Regions from separate parts of the Xenorhabdus sp. Sc-CR9 genome, predicted to be linked through region 2. Evidence: predicted binding sites of a transcription regulator. Region 2 holds the regulator's gene; the other holds the start of a gene.
The links. Region 2 encodes PurR, which represses purine synthesis genes. Its sites were predicted from a motif close to CANGCAAACGTTTGCNTG; they were not measured.
Positions count from the first base shown of each region.

Region 1: the regulator PurR is predicted to act here: its motif matches at 6,903-6,920, upstream of AACQ81_RS17215 (NCS2 family permease).

Region 1 is NZ_CAWQTY010000216.1:4,373-15,039, reverse strand. Features, by position in the region: gene AACQ81_RS17245 (L-tyrosine/L-tryptophan isonitrile synthase family protein) at 1-671, shown strand, start outside; gene AACQ81_RS17240 (MFS transporter) at 832-2,022, shown strand; gene glk (glucokinase) at 2,300-3,268, opposite strand; gene AACQ81_RS17230 (DUF1479 domain-containing protein) at 3,497-4,759, opposite strand; gene AACQ81_RS17225 (RES family NAD+ phosphorylase) at 4,853-5,503, opposite strand; gene AACQ81_RS17220 (hypothetical protein) at 5,484-6,239, opposite strand; gene AACQ81_RS17215 (NCS2 family permease) at 6,989-8,335, shown strand; gene AACQ81_RS17210 (Na+/H+ antiporter) at 8,655-10,304, shown strand; gene AACQ81_RS17205 (carboxylate/amino acid/amine transporter) at 10,328-10,667, shown strand, end outside.
Region 2 is NZ_CAWQTY010000119.1:46,763-57,429, forward strand. Features, by position in the region: gene punR (DNA-binding transcriptional activator PunR) at 44-952, shown strand; gene purR (HTH-type transcriptional repressor PurR) at 956-1,981, opposite strand; gene sodB (superoxide dismutase [Fe]) at 2,543-3,121, opposite strand; gene AACQ81_RS06075 (Grx4 family monothiol glutaredoxin) at 3,483-3,863, shown strand; gene rnt (ribonuclease T) at 3,934-4,593, opposite strand; gene gloA (lactoylglutathione lyase) at 4,792-5,199, opposite strand; gene AACQ81_RS06090 (DUF1289 domain-containing protein) at 5,440-5,679, shown strand; gene slyA (transcriptional regulator SlyA) at 6,359-6,796, shown strand; gene AACQ81_RS06100 (outer membrane lipoprotein) at 6,957-7,430, opposite strand; gene anmK (anhydro-N-acetylmuramic acid kinase) at 7,779-8,888, shown strand; gene pdxH (pyridoxamine 5'-phosphate oxidase) at 8,963-9,616, shown strand; gene tyrS (tyrosine--tRNA ligase) at 9,871-10,667, shown strand, end outside.

The DNA of each region.
Region 1 (10,667 bases), on a different contig from region 2:
ATGCAGCAGAAAAATATATCAGGGATCTAAAAGAATTCACTAAAATAAGAAAGATAAATGAGATAGTTAACATTTTTGATATATCTAATATAGTCGCATTACTTCAGGATGATTATGACAGTGCTTTATCAAACCATTTGAAAACATTCACATCAAATCCATCTTTTGGAATTAGTCATGAGGAGGCAATTCGTTTCCATGCAAGTGTTGGGAGTACTGTTAACATATCAGATTTATCTCTGACATATAATCAAAAGAAGGATATGTTTTGTGATTCCATTTTTCCTGATTTGGAAATAAAGAATGAAGTTATGAATAGAGTTCATACTGCTTTCATTCATTATAGAGCGATGAAAGAAGCAATGGCGAGTATTCGATGGGAAAAGCTTTTGTTTCCTAATGCAATCCGAGCCACTATTCATCACAAGACGTTACCATTAATTGGTGTCAGGATATATCCTGATTATAAGAGTCATTCACCTTATCTTCCTTATCACGGTATTGCCGTTATTGAACACCGGAAAAATATTTGGCGAATGAGTATTGAACAAGAAATCCACCAACATGGTAAGAGAATGAGAATTATTAATCATCGGGGGGTAAGTGATTTTTATGTAGATGCTGATACGTTGGAGAATATGACGACTTTATTGCAGGAATCGAACTCTTAATAAAAATCAGGATAAGATTGTTACTCTATGACCTGATATATCAATACGGAAGATAATCAAATAATGAGGCTTTATAAGAAAATCTTCCGTCACGGTAAAAGCAGTTCAGGTCATTAGAGATATATGTATTGTACTTGTTAGTATCTCCAGAGGATTATTCATGCGTAATCTTATCTTAATTATTTTGGGAAATATCGCATTAGAGAGTGCGGTACCGCTACTTTTCACTGTAGGAGGGTTGGCTGGCCTGCATCTTGCTCCATTGGCCTGGCTTGCGACTTTGCCTATTGCTATACAAATGGCAGCCGGAAGTGTTTGTTCAATTCCATTTTCGAACTTCATGGCACGTTATGGGCGGAGAAGCGGATTTATTCTGGCCAGTATAGCAATGGTATTTGGTGGAGGAGCTTCCGCGGTTTCGATTTATTTAAACAGCTTCCCGCTTCTGCTCGGAGGGCATTTCTTGATTGGCATCGCTATGATTGGCATTAATTTTCTACGATATGCCGCAGCAGAAAGTGTTCCCAAGAACCGGGCTGCAACAGCAAGTTCTTTATTGCTGGCTTCAGGGATAATTGGTGTTGTTATTGGTAGCGAACTTTACGGGAAAGGAGATGGGCTGGGTTTTGATCTTCCGTTTATCGGAATATATGTGATTGTGTCCGTTATTGGAGGGGTCGCGGTTCTTGCATTTGCAGCACTTGAAGCGGGTCTTGGATATTCAGTCAGTTCAACAGAAGATAATGCCGGTAAATCATCAGGATTCTCTTTTATTGCCAAAAACCGGCCTTTATTGTTTGGCATTACGGCGATGGTACTGGGTCATGCAATTATGATGATAGTCATGTCACCTGCCTCAATTGCCTCGGTAGGCTATGGTATGGACGATTCAGAAACAGGTATGCTAGTTGGTGTCCATCTTGTCGCTATGTTCGCGCCCGGTGTCATCACCGGTATGCTTATATCAAAAATGGGAGCGAATAATATTATTCTCTTGGGAGCTTTTTTGAATCTTGTCGGTTTTCTGATTGGGCTGACCAATGAAACAAAAATAGTTATTCTCGGAGCGCCGTTGATCTTTGCTGGCATAGGGTGGAACTTCATGTTCTTGGGCGGAACTCATCTTATCAACAGCATGTCTGATGGTATCAATAAAGTTCGTGTTCAAGGGGCAAGTGAAACGCTTTTGGCTGCTGCATCAATGGTGTTTGCGCTTGCATCTGGGGGAATTTACGAATCACTGGGTTGGAAAGGGTTAGTTTTTGTTGTAACAGTGATGACGTTGCTGACTATTGCATTACTTTTTATTCGGATACTTTTAACATCGAAATTTGCCGGTAAACCGGATTGACTTTTTCTCTTGAAGCCCCACTGTTGTGAGGCTTTCCACTTTTATTTTTACTCTCACTTTCATTTTCTACTTCCACTTTCATTTTCAGGGAGTGAAGTCTCACTCACAAGAACGCACTGAACTCTTCTGCGGCAGGCATTTTTATGGGATGTTTGAAGCTCGGTGATTTTATTTCTTGATGCGAAAGTTGGATAGACTGCTCATGCTAAATACACTTAAATCTGTTACCAACAAACTAAACAAATAAATAGCATGAGCAAGTATAAAATGAACTTATTTACCCAATCGATTTTCCCAGCGATTGACGGATATAAGAACCCGCACCCAATAATCCCGGTTTATCATGGGTAATCAGATAGACAGGAATATCTTGTAAATAATTTGTAAATCGGCCTTTGCTCTCAAATCCCTTGCGAAACCCCGATTTTTGGAAGAAATCAAGGAAACGCGGGACAATTCCACCTGCAATGTAGACACCACCAAATGCACCCATATTCAGTGCTAAATTCCCGCCAAAACGCCCTAATGCGGCACAGAAAATTTCCAGTGTACGTTTGCAGATAGGACAGTTGCCACTCAGCGCACGATCTGAAATATCACGAGGGGTAATTTCTTCTACTGGCTGACCGTTCAGTTTCATCAGAGAACGATAGATATTGACTAATCCAGGCCCTGAAAGGACACGCTCTGCTGAGACATGACCATATTCTTCCCGCAATACATTCAGCATATGATCTTCGTCCACACTATCGGGCGCAAAATCGACATGACCACCTTCACCGGGCAGGCTCATCCACTGGTTTCCCGTATGAACAAGATGTGCGACTCCCAACCCTGTACCCGCACCATAAACTGCGATTGGTCGCTTGGACTGAGGTTGTTTTCCGCCAATCTTTATCATGTCATCTGCACCCAGAACCGGAATTGCAAGGGAGACAGCGGTAAAATCATTAATGACCTCAAAACGTTCCCATCCCAGAGATGTTTTCATTTGGCTGACCGAAAAACGCCAACTGTGATTGGTCATGCTGATAACATCCTCTGTCACCGGACAAGCAATTGCGATGCAGCCATATTTGACGGCACAGTTTTGCTGTTTCAGATACTGGCGGATAACAATTTCAAGCGATGCATAATGCGCACAGGGATAGAATTCGACTGCGCTCAGTTGCCCAGTATCTACATCACATAATGCCAGCCGTGCATTTGTACCGCCGATATCGCCTACCAGAGCATAAGTTGTCATGTTTTATCTCCTTAAGTCTTATAGAAATGGTCTATATCCTAATGAACCAGTCAAAAGCCGAATTGAGGGGATTTTACACAAGGTCAGGCGTAAAGGCGTATAAAATGTATTATTAGTCTGGTAAAAGCCATTATTTAGCCTGAATTGCTCTTTTTTCAATGGGCTGGCAGCCCATGATTCACTATTATGCTCAACAATCAACCCGCGAGTCGGTGTCAGGTTAACGGTTTAATTCAAACCAAGCCCGCGTAGTCCGATAGGGTTTAACTCAGCAGGATTAAAGCGGTTTTTCCAGTTCTTTTCATAATCTTCGTGAGGAAAATCAGCCGGAGATGTGCCATTTTTAAGCGATATGGCTACCTTATGCGCATAAGCCAGATTCCTTTCACACAGAGGAGCGGCGGGAATATACATCACATTCCCCCAGCCTTGCTGATTTACCACTGGTGCAACGGAATGGATAAGATCACAGTGCCACCAGACAGAATCACCGGCTTGCAGAGATGGAATGCTGTATAGCCCGCGGACGAGGTGGGGGTGCCATTTTTCGGAAGCTGGCAGGGCTTTACCGGAGGCAACACCGCAAAGCTCGTCATCAGGCACATCATTTAGCAAAGGACGTAACAATAAATAGGCCATCGCTTCTGGTACAGGAACAACATGCAAAAGCCCCTGATTGAGAGCCATATCCGATAGTGCCGTCCAGCCCTGAAAAGTGCGAAAAATTGAACATCGGGTTACGTTATCCAGTTCGTATTCATTCATTTCTGGGCGGTATGCTGCATCCCAAGGATCGTATTTTGTGAATTGGTTATTGAAAATATGCCTGAACACTTTTTGATAAGCAGGATGTAGCCAACGTTCCAAAGCCCCGGAATCAGTATGTGCACCAAGCCCTTTGGATGTAGTTCCCGGTGGTCGACGGCGAATGCGATCAGGGTAAATCATGCTGATATCTGGTTCAAACCAGCGCACGCCATTCGATTCAAATTTCCACAGACGATTGAGAAAAGATTGTACTTGCGCAATTTCTTCACTTTGCCGGGCCTGCATCTGTGCCTGAGACCAATAAATGGGATAAATTTCCGGACGGGATGCTTCAAGGCTGCTGAAGTAGTTATCACCTGTGCCATGATAAACACCATCAAAATTATTTATCTCAAGGTACTCAAGCATGGATTTATCCCATGCAAGTGCGGTCTGACGGGGGAAATTCTGTCTGACAACCAAACATCCACGACGTTTAATTTTTTGTATGGTCTCTGCCGTAATTCGATTTTCTATTAAGTCCTGCCAGTCAATCTCTGGCCAAGCACTACCGATATTTTTTTCATCTTCCTGAGCGGCAGCCAGCGCTTGGTCTATTTTGTCACAAACCTGTTTGAACAAACCTTCGACATCACCAATTTGTTTGCGCATGGTTTGTTTCATCTGACGAATATTCTGGTGGTAGTTATCAGGGAAGAGAGAAGAGATAAAAGATGTGTCCATAGCAGATCCTATTATGTTCATCATGACTGATGTGTTTTGGGATGTAGTAGACTCAAACTGTGGTTACAACTTCTTTTTGTTTTGATACTGAAATCAAATAATATCTTGACTATTATAAGTTATCAGCCCCATTTCATCTGCCAGCAGATCTATAGCTTTTATCACTTGGTTAGATGACCAGAGTGGCTGTGATTCAACGGATACTGTCAGCTCGTTTTCTTTAAGCCGATCGCCGAATAGCATTATCGCCTTATCACCATGTTGTTTTGATGCCCAAATTATTGCCTGAGCCGTGGGATTATCTTGGTAGATCCGGCCCGCGATTTCTTGAGTGTGGGTATAATTTTCAGCTTCGGAAAATAAAATATCTTTTGGCTCGTAGCCCCACTTCCGCAATACTCTTACATTGATATCTACAATGATGAGATCGACATCAGGCATTAGTTGGCTGTAGACAAGCGTATCCAACTTACCCAGATCAAAAGGCAGATTATTGCATCCTGCCGGCACGTCATGATAGATGGTTTCCATCACAGCAACGGCAATATTCTCACCACCATAGATAGTAGGAATAGATTCACCTTGCGCATTTTGGCAGGGGCTGAATCTGGCGTTTCCTTTTCCTGGGTTAAACTCAGTGCCTTTGTATGTCTGATGATGAATACGTTCAATCGGACACCGGGCTTTCCAGATTCCCGTTTTGATAGTTCTTTGATTCAGGGAACTAACCGTGCAATGGCCCATCAGCTTCCTGCCTTGCCGCATTTAATACATCATTCGGGCGGTTTGCCAAAACGTCTTTTGGCTTTTCTTTTCCTAACCACGAATTAGGAGTACTAAACCAAATTGCCATGCCCCAAGATGTTTTTTTTCCATCAAAAACTTCAATGATATTTTTGATGATGGGGATCGGTAGCCCTCCTTCATCCAGTGCATATTGCGGGTATAAATCCTTTCCCTTGACTGAAACCGCGAAGATTTTTTTAGTTTTTTTCCAGCGGTTGGGAGTTGCACTGGGGTTGAGCAGAGAAAAACCCGCAGATTGACTGAGTTCATAGGCTGGAAGCCATTTTGACTCTTCAAGAATTGAATTTTTCAGTGCTTCAATCCGATCTTTTCGGTTTGATGTTCTCCAGGAGTCTTTTGAATTTTCCCCACTAAGATCATCTGAATGAACATAAAATTCGGACTTGATCATCCGAGAAGGCGATTTGTCAGGGAAAGATCTGCGTTTTATGGAAGTAGCGGTATTTAACGCACTTAGCAGGGCAATACGTAGATCCCTGACATCAAGTTCTCCGGCGGTTTCTTCCGGTAATTCAACAATTAAAAAACGATCTGCTTCGTTAGGCGGTATTTCTGTGACATGAATATGCTCAATGTGTTCTTGCTGATACGAAAGAACATCAAGAAGGGAAACGTAACCTAAGCTGAGCGTTTTCTCCTTTGCTCTGCTTTTTCTTGCTACCTTGGCATTCACTCTAGACCCCTTATTGGTATTTGCATATAACGTATACCCGTCATCTTTTCTATCGTCGGTTATTTTTAATTTAAATCAATAAATTAGCTGCATAATTAGCTTGGTTATGCGCTTGGGGCTTGTTCCCCGTGTTGACACTTGAAATCGATGGGGTATAGAGATTGTTGATATGGTTTATATCAATTATATCGCAGATTCGCACAAAATATAAACAATTGCAATGTTTCCGACAAAAAGCGGTAAATTGAAAGACGAAGGGTATAAAAGATTATGAAAATTTATATTTACTGTGGATATAAATTGGAGTATTAGAAAATAAAATTCTTCCAGAAAGGATGATGTTTTTTGATTTTTTGTGACACTATATTTTTTTATTTAAAGGTGAAGAAAGAATTTTAATAGACGCAGTCTGCTTAAGAAGATTATTGCCCTTTATGAGATAACGTTGGTGTTATTGCTTTCAACAAAATCAAAACCTGCTTTGTTGGATAGTGGAATAGGAAAATCTTCAGCTTTTTGTGATTACCGCTTGATTCTCCTCCCCGATTCACTGGATAATCATCCGCCTCAAATTTCCTCACTATTTTTTTACCTGAAAAGCCAAACGATTGCGCAAGTGAATGCCTAAACCAACGAGTACAGCACTTATCTTTATTATTTAGTGACGTAATCGTTTTCGTTGGATGAGTACGGGGAAGATAGTGATACATTTTCAATGCAAAATATTCAACAGAAAGCAGGGGAAACACATGTCTGGTATGCAGGTACCAACTCAATGCAAGCTCGATAAGTATTTTAAGATTACTGAACGTGGATCGACTGTGCGTCAGGAAATTCTTGCTGGGTTGACGACATTTTTGGCGATGGTTTATTCCGTTATTGTGGTGCCGGGCATGCTTGGACAAGCCGGATTCCCTCATGCTGCCGTATTTATTTCTGTCTGTCTGGTAACCGGTGTTGGCTCATTATTGATGGGATTGTGGGTTAATCTGCCAATGGCAATTGGTTGTGCGCTTTCATTGTGTACATTTACTGCGTTCAGTTTGGTTTTAGGACAACAGGTAAGTATTCCTGTGGCGCTTGGCGCAGTCTTCTTAATGGGATGCCTGTTTACACTGATTTCGGTGACGGGTGTAAGAGCGTGGATTTTACGTAATATCCCCATGGATATTGCACATGGAACAGGGATTGGTATCGGATTATTTCTACTGCTGATTGCAGCCAATGGTGTTGGGTTGGTGATTAAGAATCCCCATGAAGGTTTGCCTGTTGCGTTCGGTTCATTGACGACTTTTCCCGTGATTATGACGCTCTTGGGGTTAGCAGCAACGATTGGATTGGAACGGAGAAAAGTACCGGGCGGTATTGTATTGGTGATTATCACGATTTCAATTATTGGTTTGATTTTTGACCCGACCGTAAAATATCAAGGATTTTTTAAAGTTCCGACTTTAGGGGAAGACGGTTTGTCCCTGATGTTCAGTATGGATATTATCGGCGCGTTACAGCCTGCTGTGTTACCGAGCCTTCTGGCGTTGGTAATGACGGCGATATTTGATGCCACAGGAACCATTCAGGCAGTAGCCAGTCAGGCGAACTTGTTGGATAAGAGAGGCCAGATTATTAGTGGTGGTAAAGCTCTGACCGCTGATTCTGCCTGTAGTATTTTCGCGGGAGCTATAGGCTCTTCTCCGGCTGGGGTTTACATTGAATCTGCCGCTGGAACGGCTGTTGGCGGTAGAACGGGTTTAACTGCTTCTGTCGTTGGTATTTTATTTCTATTGATTTTATTCCTGTCACCATTATCGTATTTAGTTCCTGCATATGCCACGGCTCCTGCTTTGATGTATGTCGGGTTATTGATGTTGAGTAATGTACGGAAACTGGACTTCAATGATTTTGTCAGTGCGATGTCCGGCTTGCTGTGTGCAGTGTTTATTGTACTGACTTGCAACATTGTGACAGGCATTATGTTGGGCTTCAGTACGTTGGTTGCCGGGCGTATTTTCTCAGGTGAATGGCGTAAGCTGAATATTGGAACTGTGATTCTTGCTATTGCGCTGGTTGTTTTTTATGCGGCTGACTGGGCTATTTAGTTAAAAAATTGTGCGCAAACAGTCAACGTTTGCGCATTATCCTCACGATAAACATGCCTTCTATTTTTCAATTTGCTGATTTATGTGTTGCAACTTGAAGTTTATTGGATATACCCATCAAAATTTCCTAATTTTTCAACATGACCCCGCCGATAAGTATAAAATAGACAAATGATTCACTGGTCATTGATTCATAATGTGATTGTTTTTTGATTTTCTTTAATAACTGCAATGATTATGGTTAATAGCGCTATTATTAGGGGGAAAAAAAAGTCACAATCTCTTCACTGACGGATTTTTGGCAATTTGTAAGGGTAACATGGAAATATTCTTTACTATCTTGATCTTGATTTTGGTGGTGTCAGTTTCTGGTGTTCTTACTAAAATGATTCCGTTCCGTGTCCCCTTGCCGATAGTGCAAATAGCAATGGGGGCGCTGCTGGCTTGGCCTCATTTTGGTTTACACGTTACTTTCGATCCTGAATTATTCCTCGTTTTACTTATCCCTCCTTTGTTGTTTGTTGATGGCTGGAAAACTCCAACCAGAGAATTCTTTCAGCATGGGCGTGAAATCTTCATTTTAGTTTTAGTACTGGTATTGGTGACGGTTGTTGGCATTGGCTATTTGATTCATATGTTGCTGCCGAGTATCTCACTTATTGCTGCTTTTGCACTGGCGGCAGTCTTATCACCAACTGATGCGGTGGCACTGTCATCAATTGTTGGAAGAGGAAGCATCCCCAAAAATATGATGAGTGTACTGGAAGGAGAAGCATTGATGAATGATGCTTCTGGCCTGGTAGCTCTTAAATTTGCGGTGGCGATTGCCATGGGAACGATGGCCTTTACCGTCACTGGCGCAACATTGGAGTTTTTCAAAGTTGCGATTGGTGGGTTGCTTTCTGGTATTGGTGTTACATTGGTGTACAGTAAATCACTGAGATTGATGAGCCGCTGGAGTGGAGATGATCCGGCAACGCAAATCATGTTCATGATGTTGTTGCCATTTGCCTCTTATATGATTGCTGAGCATATCGGTTTTTCAGGTATTCTGGCTGCGGTTGCTGCTGGTATGACAATCAGTAAAGCGGGCGTGATCCGCAATGCGCCATTGGATATGCGTTTACGTGCCGATAACGTATGGGGGATGCTGGCTTTCGTCTTTAACGGCCTTGTATTCGTCATGTTGGGGTTACAGTTACCAGACATTTGGGAAACTTCTGTGGCTCAGGCTGATCTTGATCCGAATGTTGAAACCTGGATGCTATTCTCCGCTGTGGGCATCATTTATGGTGCGCTGGTATTACTTCGATTTGGCTGGTTATGGCTGATGAAAAATACCAGCAAAGTGTTTATGAAAAAGAAACCACTGGAATTTGCTTCTTACACTATCCGTGAATTGTGGTTAGCTTCATTTGCTGGTGTTCGTGGAGCAATTACGCTGGCAGGTGCGCTATCTGTTCCTTTGTTCTTGCCAGATGGTGATCCGTTCCCGGCACGTTATCAGTTGATTTTCATTTCCGCCGGTGTGATTTTGCTTTCCCTGTTTGTGGGCGTTATCGCATTACCTTTGCTGCTGCGTGGTATGAAAGTCGGCGATAAGATGGCTGATCTCAATGAAATCAGAATGGCAAAAGCCGCAATGGCTAAAGTTGCGATTGTCAGTATGAATAAAATGGAAGAGCGTTTGTCTGTCAACACGGAAGAAAAACTGGATGCGGAGGTTATTAGCGAGGTTGCTTCCCGTGTTACCGGTTATTTGCGGCGTCGCACAGCCGGCACGGATGAAGCCGAGCATAATCTGATGGTTGAGGAGTTGGAACAACGCTTCCGCTTAACAGCATTAAGGGCTGAACGCGGTGAACTGTATCATCTGCGTGCAACTCGTAAAGTTAGTAATGAGACACTACAAACGCTGCTGCATGATCTTGATTTGCTGGAAGCGCTTTTAGTGGGAAAAGAACAATAAAAGTAGGTAAAAATCAATAAATCATGTGGCTGTTAACGATCACAACATTTTTATGGGCCGCTTCATTTAGCCTGATCGGGGTTTATCTTTCTGGTCAGGTTGATAGCTGGTTTTCTGTGCTTGTCAGGGTAGTCCTGGCTGCAATGGTATTCTTGCCATTTTTGCGTTGGCGTGGGTTATCGTTGAAAGTCATTACGCTATATATGGCAATCGGCGCTTGTCAGCTTGGCGTGATGTATTTGTTTGTATTTCATGCCTATCACTATTTAACTGTGGCAGAATTTTTGCTGTTTACCATCATGACACCGCTCTATGTCACACTGATTTATGATTTGATGGGGCGTAATCGGCTGCGTTGGGGCT
Region 2 (10,667 bases):
TAATATTTGCACCATGCTGTGAAAAAAATTGAAAGGAAGATATATGTGGTCTGAATACTCTCTGGAAGTTGTTGATACTGTTGCCAGAACAGGAAGTTTCAGTGCGGCTGCATCTGAGCTTCATCGAGTACCTTCTGCTATAAGCTATACAGTAAAACAACTTGAAGAATGGTTGGCTGTGTCTTTATTTGAGCGCCGTCACCGTGATGTTGATTTGACTGAAGCAGGCGCTATTTTTGTCAAGGAAGCCCGCTCTGTTATCAAAAAAATGAATCACACCCGACATCAGTGCCAACAAGTGGCTAATGGTTGGCGGGGACAGTTAAGTATCGCCGTTGATCAAGTTGTAAAACCTGAGAGAACTCACCAATTAATTTTGGATTTTTACCGACATTTTCCTGATATTGAGCTATTCATCTACCCTGAAGTCTTTAATGGTGTATGGGATGCACTAGTCGATGAGCGGGTGGATGTCGCTATTGGCGCGACACGGGCGTCTCCTGTTGGTGAACGGTATAGTTTTAAGGATATGGGATTCATGCCTTGGGTATGCGTAGCCAGCCCTGAGCATGAGTTGTCAGGTATATCAGGAAAATTAAATGATGACCAAATGCGACCTTATCCTAGCCTATGTTTAGAAGATACTTCACGTAGCTTACCCAAACGTGATACGTGGGCTTTAGATAATCAGCGACGGTTGGTGGTTCCAGATTGGAATGTTGGACTAAATTGCCTGATGGATGGACTATGTATGGGAATGGTGCCCAAGCATCATGCATTACCGTTGATCCGCAAGAAAAAACTGATAGCGCTCGAACTCGAACAACCATTACCTGATAGTCCATGCTGCTTAGCATGGTCGCAAAAAAGCCATTCACCAGCATTAAGTTGGTTGTTTGATTATCTTGGCGATAGTGAAACACTTAATGCTGAATGGTTGCAAGAAAACTAACTATCAACGACGATAGTCGATGAAAGGTCCATCCGCGACAGAACGTCTTTCAACGAGGCGTGGATGGACTTCAATCGTTTGTGCCTCTTCACGCTTGTTGACTATCCTATCCAATAACGTTGAAAAGGCCATTTGTCCCAGACGTTCTTTAGGTTGGTGAATCGTGGTCAATGCGGGAGTAAAATAACGGGCATTACGGATATTGTCATAACCGATGATAGAAATATCTTGTGGAACGCGTAGCCCCAGCTCATCAGCGGCACAGATTGCCCCCATTGCCATAACATCCCCACCGCAAAAAACAGCCGTTGGGCGATGTTTTTGATTCAGAATCTTACACATGGCCTGATAGCCGGATTCAGGCTCAAAGTCGCCTTGCACAATCCACTCATCCCGAATAGCGACATTGGCTTCTTTGAGTGCCTTGAGAAATCCTTGGTGACGTCCGCCGCCAGTATTTCTTGCCAGAGAGCCGGGAATAGACGCAATATCCCTGTGACCACGTTCAATCAAATAACGGCCTGCCAAGTAACCACCATGAAAAGCGTTATCAATGATTGCATCGGTAAAATCTCCCCGAGATTCGCCCCAATCCATGACGACCATGGGAATATTACGGTAATCTTCTAGCATGCCCAAAAGCTGCTCAGGGTATTCGGAGCACATTACCAGCAGGCCATCTACACGTTTTTGTGCCAACATGGCGAGGTAAGCTTTCTGCTTATCAATATTGTTATGAGAGTTGCATAAAATCAGGGTATAGCCTTTTCTATAGCAACTATTTTCAACAGATTCTATGATTTCAGCAAAATATGGAGCTTCACTCGACGTTGCCAACAATCCGATAGATTTTGTGTGGTTAACTTTCAAGCTACGGGCAACGGCGCTGGGGGAATAATTTAGTTCTTTAATAGCAGCCCAAACGGTAGCCTTTGTATCTTCGGCGACGAAACGGGTTTTATTGATAACATGGGATACGGTAGTGGTCGAAACACCAGCGCGTTTGGCCACATCTTTAATCGTTGCCATGATAAAAAGGACTCCTGACCTTATGGTCTAAATTTATATACCTTATCTTTCAAGCTGCTGCTTTGGTTGATAGCATCTATTTACCGATATGCTTCAACTTGAAATCTATTGGATATGGATATTTGTTAAGCGTTTGCCAACATATTTATATATAGAGTGATGGCTGGCAATAATTTAGCGATGAACCTTGAATTTTGTCTGATCTAACTCAAAAGTGAAAGTAATAATCAATGCTATAAAGAGTATAGATTCAAGATTGTTGTATGTTTTTTCAGATAATACGGTAACTGATTATACAAAATTTATGGTGTTGGGTAGTTTTACTTTGTACATTGAGGAAGTTCTATGGGTACAGATCTGAAGTTGGGATTAATGGTTGCCGGCAGTGCATTAATCATGATTGTTTTTTGGGGAAGCCTTTGTATTATCTAATCAGGATCAAGAAAAAGAATTGACGTGTAACACCTCTTGCTTGAAGGGCCGGTTTTCCGGTATTCATTATTCAGTGAATGGAAGAAAGCCCGCCCTTGTTATTATAATTTGGTATGAAAATTGAGCTTATTAAGCCAAGTTTTCCTCAACAAATTTCCAGTTGACCAAAGACCAGAAATGTTCCAAATATTGAGGGCGTGCATTACGGTAATCGGTGTAATACGCGTGTTCCCAAACATCAACAGTCAGAACTGGTTTATCTTCGCCGGTCAGTGGAGTGGCTGCATTAGAAGTGTTAACGATAGCCAGGCTTCCGTCAGTTTTCTTAACTAACCATGTCCAACCTGAACCAAAGTTTTTCAGGGCAGCATCAGTAAACTGCTGTTTAAATTCAGCAAAAGAACCGAAGGCATGATTAATGGTATCTGCTATTTTTCCAGTTGGTTCGCCACCACCATTTGGTGACAGGCTATGCCAGTAGAAAGTATGGTTCCAGACTTGCGCTGCATTATTGAAGATACCACCTTCAGATGTTTTGATGATTTCTTCCAGAGATTTCCCAGAAAATTCGGTATCTTTAACCAAGTTATTCAGGTTTACAACGTAAGCGTTGTGGTGTTTACCATAATGGTATTCTAGGGTTTCTGCGGAAATGTGCGGTTCCAGGGCATTTTTGGCATAAGGTAATGCTGGTAATTCAAAAGACATTGCATGCTCCTTTTTAATATCGGGTTTTTGGCTCAACAAACCATGACTTAAAAGACACTAATCATGGCCAGAGCAAATTTAAGCTTATTATCATGTTGCTATTTTGGTAATTATCTTAACAATTTTTCTGCTAAAGAACAGAGTAAAAGATGCTGCTTAGCAGCGATCTGGTGTATAATTGAGCTGTTATAGGGGCTGAATACACCCAGTGAGGGGAAAATATCGAACGCTCACTTGTTTCATATCATGGCAAGAATTTAACGTAAAAAGTTCGCGGTAGAAAAATCAGAGCAGAAAGTGGTATTCTGAATCAATCTTTTCTGATACTGAGAATAGCGCTTGCAGTTTTAAGGAAGCAATAATGATGACTACTAATATGAACACTAACACAGTTTCTGATACAACGACTCAGGAAATTATTGAAAAAATCAAACGCCAAATTAGCGAAAACCCAATTTTGTTGTATATGAAAGGTTCTCCTAAATTACCAAGCTGTGGTTTCTCTGCTCAGGCAGTTCAGGCTATATCTGCTTGTGGTGAGCGTTTTGCTTACGTGGATATTCTGCAAAATCCGGATATTCGCGCCGAGTTACCTAAATATGCTCATTGGCCGACTTTTCCTCAGCTTTGGATTGATGGTGAGCTGGTAGGCGGCTGTGACATTCTTGTTGAGATGTATCAGCGTGGTGAATTACAAACGCTGATTAAAGAAACTGCTGATAAATACCGTGAGCAGGAATAAGCATCATCATTCATCAGAACGATGAGCGAATGTTAAGCCCCATAGCTATATAAGCTATGGGGCTTATATTCTAGGGAGCTTCGTCAGTAGAGTCAGTGGAAGCTAATGGCCAGCCACCGAGCCGTTTCCAGCGATTAACCAGTTCACAGAAAAGTAGGGCAGTCCGGTCGGTATCATAAAGTGCGCTGTGGGCTTGATTACTATCAAACGGTATTTCCGCAGTGATGCAAGCTTTGGCAAGGATTGTCTGCCCAAGAACCAGTCCACTAAGTGCGGCGGTATCAAAAGTCGCAAATGGATGGAAAGGATTGCGTTTTAAACCAGAGCGTTCTGCTGCTGCCATAACAAAATCATGATCAAAATTGGCATTATGGGCGACCATAATTGCACGATTGCAGTTAGTATCTTTCATACCTTTGCGGAGCATTTTGAAAATAGCATGTAATGCTGTGTATTCACTGACCGCGCCTCGCAAAGGATTTGTGGGATCAATACCAGTGAATGCCAGAGCTGCCGGATCAAGATTAGCCCCTTCAAAAGGGTCAACATGGAAATGCAGAGTATCAGCAGGCATTAGCCAACCATCTTCATCCATTTTTAGCGTGATTGCAGCGATTTCAAGTAAAGCGTCTGTTCGTGCATTAAAACCAGCAGTTTCGACATCAATGACGACGGGATAGTAGCCACGAAAGCGTCCACTTAGCATGTTTTGATCATTTTTATTAGACATCTGATTTTCAATTCTTAACTTCAGGATTTTGTTTTTAACTCTGGAATAGCGGATATTATGACAAAATTTGGGATGTCTTGCAGAAATAATGTGCTTACCCGACGAAGATAAGAAAGGGCAATAAAATATGCCCTTTTAATCTCTCTTTTATTTTCATTTTCCAAGCATTATCTTGAAATCTATAGGTATACTAAGTAATTAGTTTCCTAGTGCATTACTGGCGCTTTTGTTTTCGATGAGTTCGATCTTATAGCCATCAGGATCTTCAACAAACGCAATGACAGTTGTTCCGCCTTTGACTGGCCCGGCTTCGCGGGTTACATTTCCACCTGAAAGTTTGATGCGTTCACAAGTTGCTGCGACGTCATCAACACCCAAGGCTATATGCCCAAACGCGGTTCCCATTTCATAGTCTTCGACACCCCAATTGTATGTCAGCTCAATGACTGCGCCTTGACTTTCATCGCTATAGCCAACAAAAGCGAGGGAATACTTATACTCTGGATTTTCGCTGGTGCGAAGTAAACGCATGCCCATTACCTGAGTGTAGAAATTAATCGAGCGTTGCATGTTGCCAACACGGATCATAGTATGGAGTAAACGCATGATTACCTCTTGATATTTATAATGTTATTATGAAACATAGCCTTATTGTGTAACTTTGCCCACTGACCGCACATGTCTGGATAAACTATAACTTGTATAGGTAAAATAATTCAATTTGTCCTTCCATTTACTTGATTTAAGTATGTTACTGTTTTAGCTTTGAACTATCCTGGATGAAGGATATAAATGATAGTTTCCTCATGAAAAGCAGGTTGATGAATCTGGGTACAGGAGGATCAAATGGCTGAACAATTAGAACTTTTTGCTATTCAAAACCCTTGCCGAGGGATTTGTGAATCTGATTCCCGTGGTTTTTGCCGAGGATGTTATCGAAGCAGGGAAGAACGATTTATGTGGATGAAATTATCGGACAGTGAAAAAAGAAAGATATTTCGCTTATGTCATCACAGATATCTAAAAATATTAAAAATAAAAGGTGAAAATGGGAATATTATTCCGGAACAACCTGGTTTATTTTAGTTTTATTCTAAATAGATCAAAAAATATCTCTTATATGAATAATGGTTTAAGATGGCTTCAGGAATAAGAAATATTACCGATAATAAATGATATAATATTCATATTACATCTCTTTAATTTGACTTAAGTTTTTAAAAAATATCACTCTCGTTGACTGTTTTGTATGTTTCTATCAAAATTTCTTATTAAAGAATTATTTATTGTACAATAAAGTATCGATTTTTACCTTCAGTGGTTTTTTATTCATTTTTTTATTAAATTAGTGTTTTCTGTAAGAGAAAAATGATATTAATGTAAAAATATATAGATTAGTATTTGGATGGCGGTTATTCTTATAGAACTTTAACCGAGTGGAAATGTATATATTTTGGGGGATTGTATTTTTTTTGTTGATATTTAAAATCACAATAGTTTAGTTAGAAGATTATTTTATACAGTTTATATCGTTGGTGGATTAATGCGCGATTTTATTCGGTGCGCCGTAGAACTTCGCTCTTTAGGGCGACGAAGATGTCAACTTTGAGTAACAAGCCAACGCGACACTAATTAGGTAATTAGCAAAATATCTGACTCTGCTAATGTAAGCATGATATAGGGTGCGTATCCATTATTCATATGAATAAACTGATTGGATAATTCATTGATGTTATATGAGTCTCTAATTATAAGGAGGGGGTAATTGGAATTGACATTGGGATCAGACCTAGCACGTTTAGTTCGTGTTTGGCGCGCTTTAATTGATCATCGTTTGAAACCGTTGAAATTAACTCAGACACATTGGGTTACTCTATACAATATTAGTCAGCTGCCACCAGAGCAATCACAGATACAGCTTGCAAAAGCTATTGGTATTGAGCAACCGTCTCTGGTGAGAACTCTTGATCAATTAGAAGAAAAGAAACTGATTACACGTCATACATGTGCCAATGATAGACGCGCAAAAAGAATCAAGCTAACCGGAGAATCGGAAACCTTTATTAGAGAAGTAGATAGTGTTATTGATTCTACAAGGAAAGAGATCTTGGAGGGAATTACTCATGATGAGTTAATTCTGCTTGCTTCTGTAATAAAAAAAATCGAAAAAAACATTAACCAATTACATAAACAGGTCATATAAAAATTAATCCGTATCTAATCGATTTCAAGTTGCAATGTGACGAAAGTGAATGGGTATAGCTGACGAAGCCGCAATTTGAAAAATGAAGGATATATAATAATAAAATCGCGGTCTAGATATTGGTCAGCCGCGATTTTTTAGTCTTGTTTATTTGAGTATTTCAGAGCGGCGATACTGTTAAAGAATCTCCACTGTCAGCAATCCTGACACGTTGACCTTTGTTGAATACAATTTGATCCAACTTTTGTACCACGATGATATTTTTTCCGCTATCTGTATGAATTTCTAGCTCAACACCTTTCGTTTGGTTTACCGCTCCCTCGATGCCTTGACCAGCCATACCACCTGCAATAGCACCTGCGGCCGTAGCAAGTTTTTGACCAGAACCTCCACCGACAGTATTACCTAATAGCCCCCCCAAGACAGCTCCGCCAATGAGTCCTAACATATTAGGATCACCAGCGTCATTGCCTTTAATCGTGACGGGACGTACAGACAAGATAGTACCATAGGTCACAGCCTGCGCCTGTTTAGCTTGACCAATAGAGTAAGTATCACTAGAAAGTGCTCCCATGTTTGCACAACCAGACAATGTGGTTACTACGACTGTACCAACCAGGAAACGTTTGAACATAATTACTCCTAATTTTATTGTCCGATAGGGACGCTTGATAATAAACTGATAATCAAGCATTCGGCTACTACTATTGTTAGCAGAGAAATAATAAATCAGCTAGCCGTTAATGACTTATATCCGTATATATAATAAATGCCTACAAATGTTTACAACAAACTCTGAAAGGAATAATTCCTGACCAAAAGTTTAGCACATTTTGTGAAGGACTCTCCAAAATTCAGATTTTATCCCTGATATTAATCAGTAAACATATCTAGTCCAAATAAATGTGTTTTATAGTTTACCCAAGATTAAATGTAATCCACATCGCTAAATGTAATCCATTCTTTAAATAGGGGAATATTTATGAAGTCAGGACGTTATATTGGTGTTATGTCTGGCACCAGCATGGATGGAGTTGATGTAATTCTGGCGGAGATTAGTGATAAAGGTGTTACTCAACAAGAGAGTTATAGTCATCCTTTCCCACAGGAACTTAAGCAAAAACTGCTTTCTATTTGTCAGGGACAGCAAACGACATTATCAATGGTAGGGAGATTTGATTATGAGCTAGGTACTCTTTTTGCGGAAGCCGTTCAAGGGTTGTTGAATAAAACGGGATTAATTGCAAGTGATATTACTGCCATCGGTTGCCATGGGCAAACAGTATGGCACGAGCCGGATGGTGAAAAGCCTTTTACCATGCAGATTGGTGACAATAACCGCGTTGCGGCACTTACCAATATTACAACTGTCGGTGATTTCAGACGGCGTGATATGGCCTATGGTGGTCAAGGCGCACCGCTGGTTCCTGCATTTCATATGGCTGTATTGGGGCATCCAACAGAAAGACGTATTATTCTGAATATTGGTGGAATTGCAAATATCTCTGCACTTCTGCCTAATTCAGCTGTTAAAGGATATGATACAGGGCCGGGCAACATGTTGATGGATGCTTGGACATGGCGGCATAAGCAGTTACAGTATGATAAAGATGCATTATGGGCCAGTGAAGGCACAGTCAATGAATCTTTACTGCAAAAAATGCTTTCAGACTCTTATTTCGCACGTACTGCACCAAAAAGTACAGGGCGTGAATATTTTAATATGGCATGGCTGGAAAAACAGTTAGCCGATTTCCCAGATATTGCTCCGGTGGATGTTCAGGCAACGCTATCTGAATTAACGGCTGTAAGTATTGCTCAGCAAGTTACGTTAAGTGGCGGATGTGAACGTCTTCTGGTTTGTGGGGGTGGAGCACGCAATCCCCGCGTGATGGGCCGATTATCAACTTTATTACCGAGTACTGAAGTTGCAACGACAGATAAGTACGGTTTAAGTGGTGATGATATGGAAGCTCTGGCATTTGCTTGGCTGGCATTCCGAACTATGTCTGGATTGTCTGGTAACTTGCCGTCAGTGACAGGTGCGGATAGAGAGACAATTCTAGGGGCTATTTACCCTGTAGTTAAATAATAAGGTAATCAATACAGTTAGCTAGCAGATAACAATGATATGCTAATACTCATGTAATAAACCGAGAGTTAGAAATGTCAGAACATAATGAAACGGCTATCGCAGAACTGCGTCGCGAATATATACGTGGCGGATTAAGGCGAAAAGATCTTACTAAAGAACCTATTGAGCTTTTTGAGCGTTGGCTAAAGCAGGCTTGTGAAGCTAAGCTCAGTGATCCGACAGCAATGTGCATTGCTACAGTGGATGAGCATGGTCAACCCTATCAGCGCATCGTTTTATTAAAACATTTTGATGCTCATAGTCTAGTTTTCTACACCAACCTTGGCAGTCGTAAGGCGAAACATCTGGCACAAAATAACCGGATTAGCCTTCATTTTCCATGGTATCAATTGGAACGGCAGGTTAGTTTTCTTGGTAAAGCAGAAAAACTGTCTCCCATAGAAGTTGTTAAATACTTCCATAGTCGCCCAAAAGATAGCCAGATTGCAGCTTGGGCTTCCCAGCAATCTTCTCGGATCTCTGCCAGAGGAATTTTGGAAGGAAAGTTTTTGGAATTAAAACAAAAATTCCAGAACGGTGAGGTTCCTTTACCCAGCTTCTGGGGCGGATTTCGAGTTGAATTTGATTCAGTAGAATTCTGGCAGGGAGGTGCTTATCGCCTTCATGACCGTTTTTTGTATCAGCGTCAAGGTGATGATTGGCATGTTGATCGTCTAGCACCTTAACACTATTTTATATCCAATGGTATCTGACAGCTTTCAAATTACAGCCAATAAAGGAGTAGTTTTAAAGATGAAAGGGATAATTACCATTTTTATACTGGCACTTATATTACTGCCGTTTTATTCTATAGCACGTGATTTATAACGAGATACTTATATATATCCAATGGATTTCGAGATGCGGCCGACAAAGCAGCGATTTGAAAAGCGACGGGTATAGGTATATAGGTAAAGTATACAAACCGATGGAGTCATTGATGTCTAGCAATAACCTGATTAAACAATTGCAAGAGCGGGGCCTTGTTGCCCAGGTAACGGATGAAGAGGCGTTAGCTGAGAGACTGGCGCAAGGTCCGGTTTCTCTCTATTGTGGCTTCGATCCTACCGCTGACAGCTTGCATTTGGGCCATCTGGTTCCCTTGCTGTGTTTAAAACGATTCCAACTGGCTGGGCATAAGCCTATTGCGTTGGTCGGCGGTGCGACAGGTTTGATTGGCGATCCAAGCTTTAAGGCAACTGAGCGCAAATTGAACACGCAAGAAACTGTCAAAGAGTGGGTTGAGAAAATTCGTAAGCAAGTTTCACCATTCCTCAGTTTTGATGGTGAAAATGGCGCGGAACTAGCCAATAACTATGATTGGTTTGGTGAAATGGATGTGCTGGCTTTCCTTCGTGATATTGGCAAGCACTTTTCTGTTAACCAAATGATCAACAAAGAAGCGGTAAAACAGCGTCTAAACCGTGATGATGTTGGGATTTCGTATACTGAATTTTCTTATAATCTGTTGCAGTCATATGATTTTGCAAACTTGAATGAAAAATATGGTGTTGAGTTGCAGATTGGAGGTTCAGATCAATGGGGTAACATTACTTCAGGTATCGATTTGACTCGTCGCTTACACCAGAAACAAGTGTTTGGTATGACAGTACCGCTGATCACCAAATCAGATGGAACTAAATTCGGTAAGACAGAAGGCGGCGCTGTTTGGCTCGATCCGAAGAAAACCAGCCCATACAAATTCTACCAGTTCTGGATTAACACAGCAGATGCCGA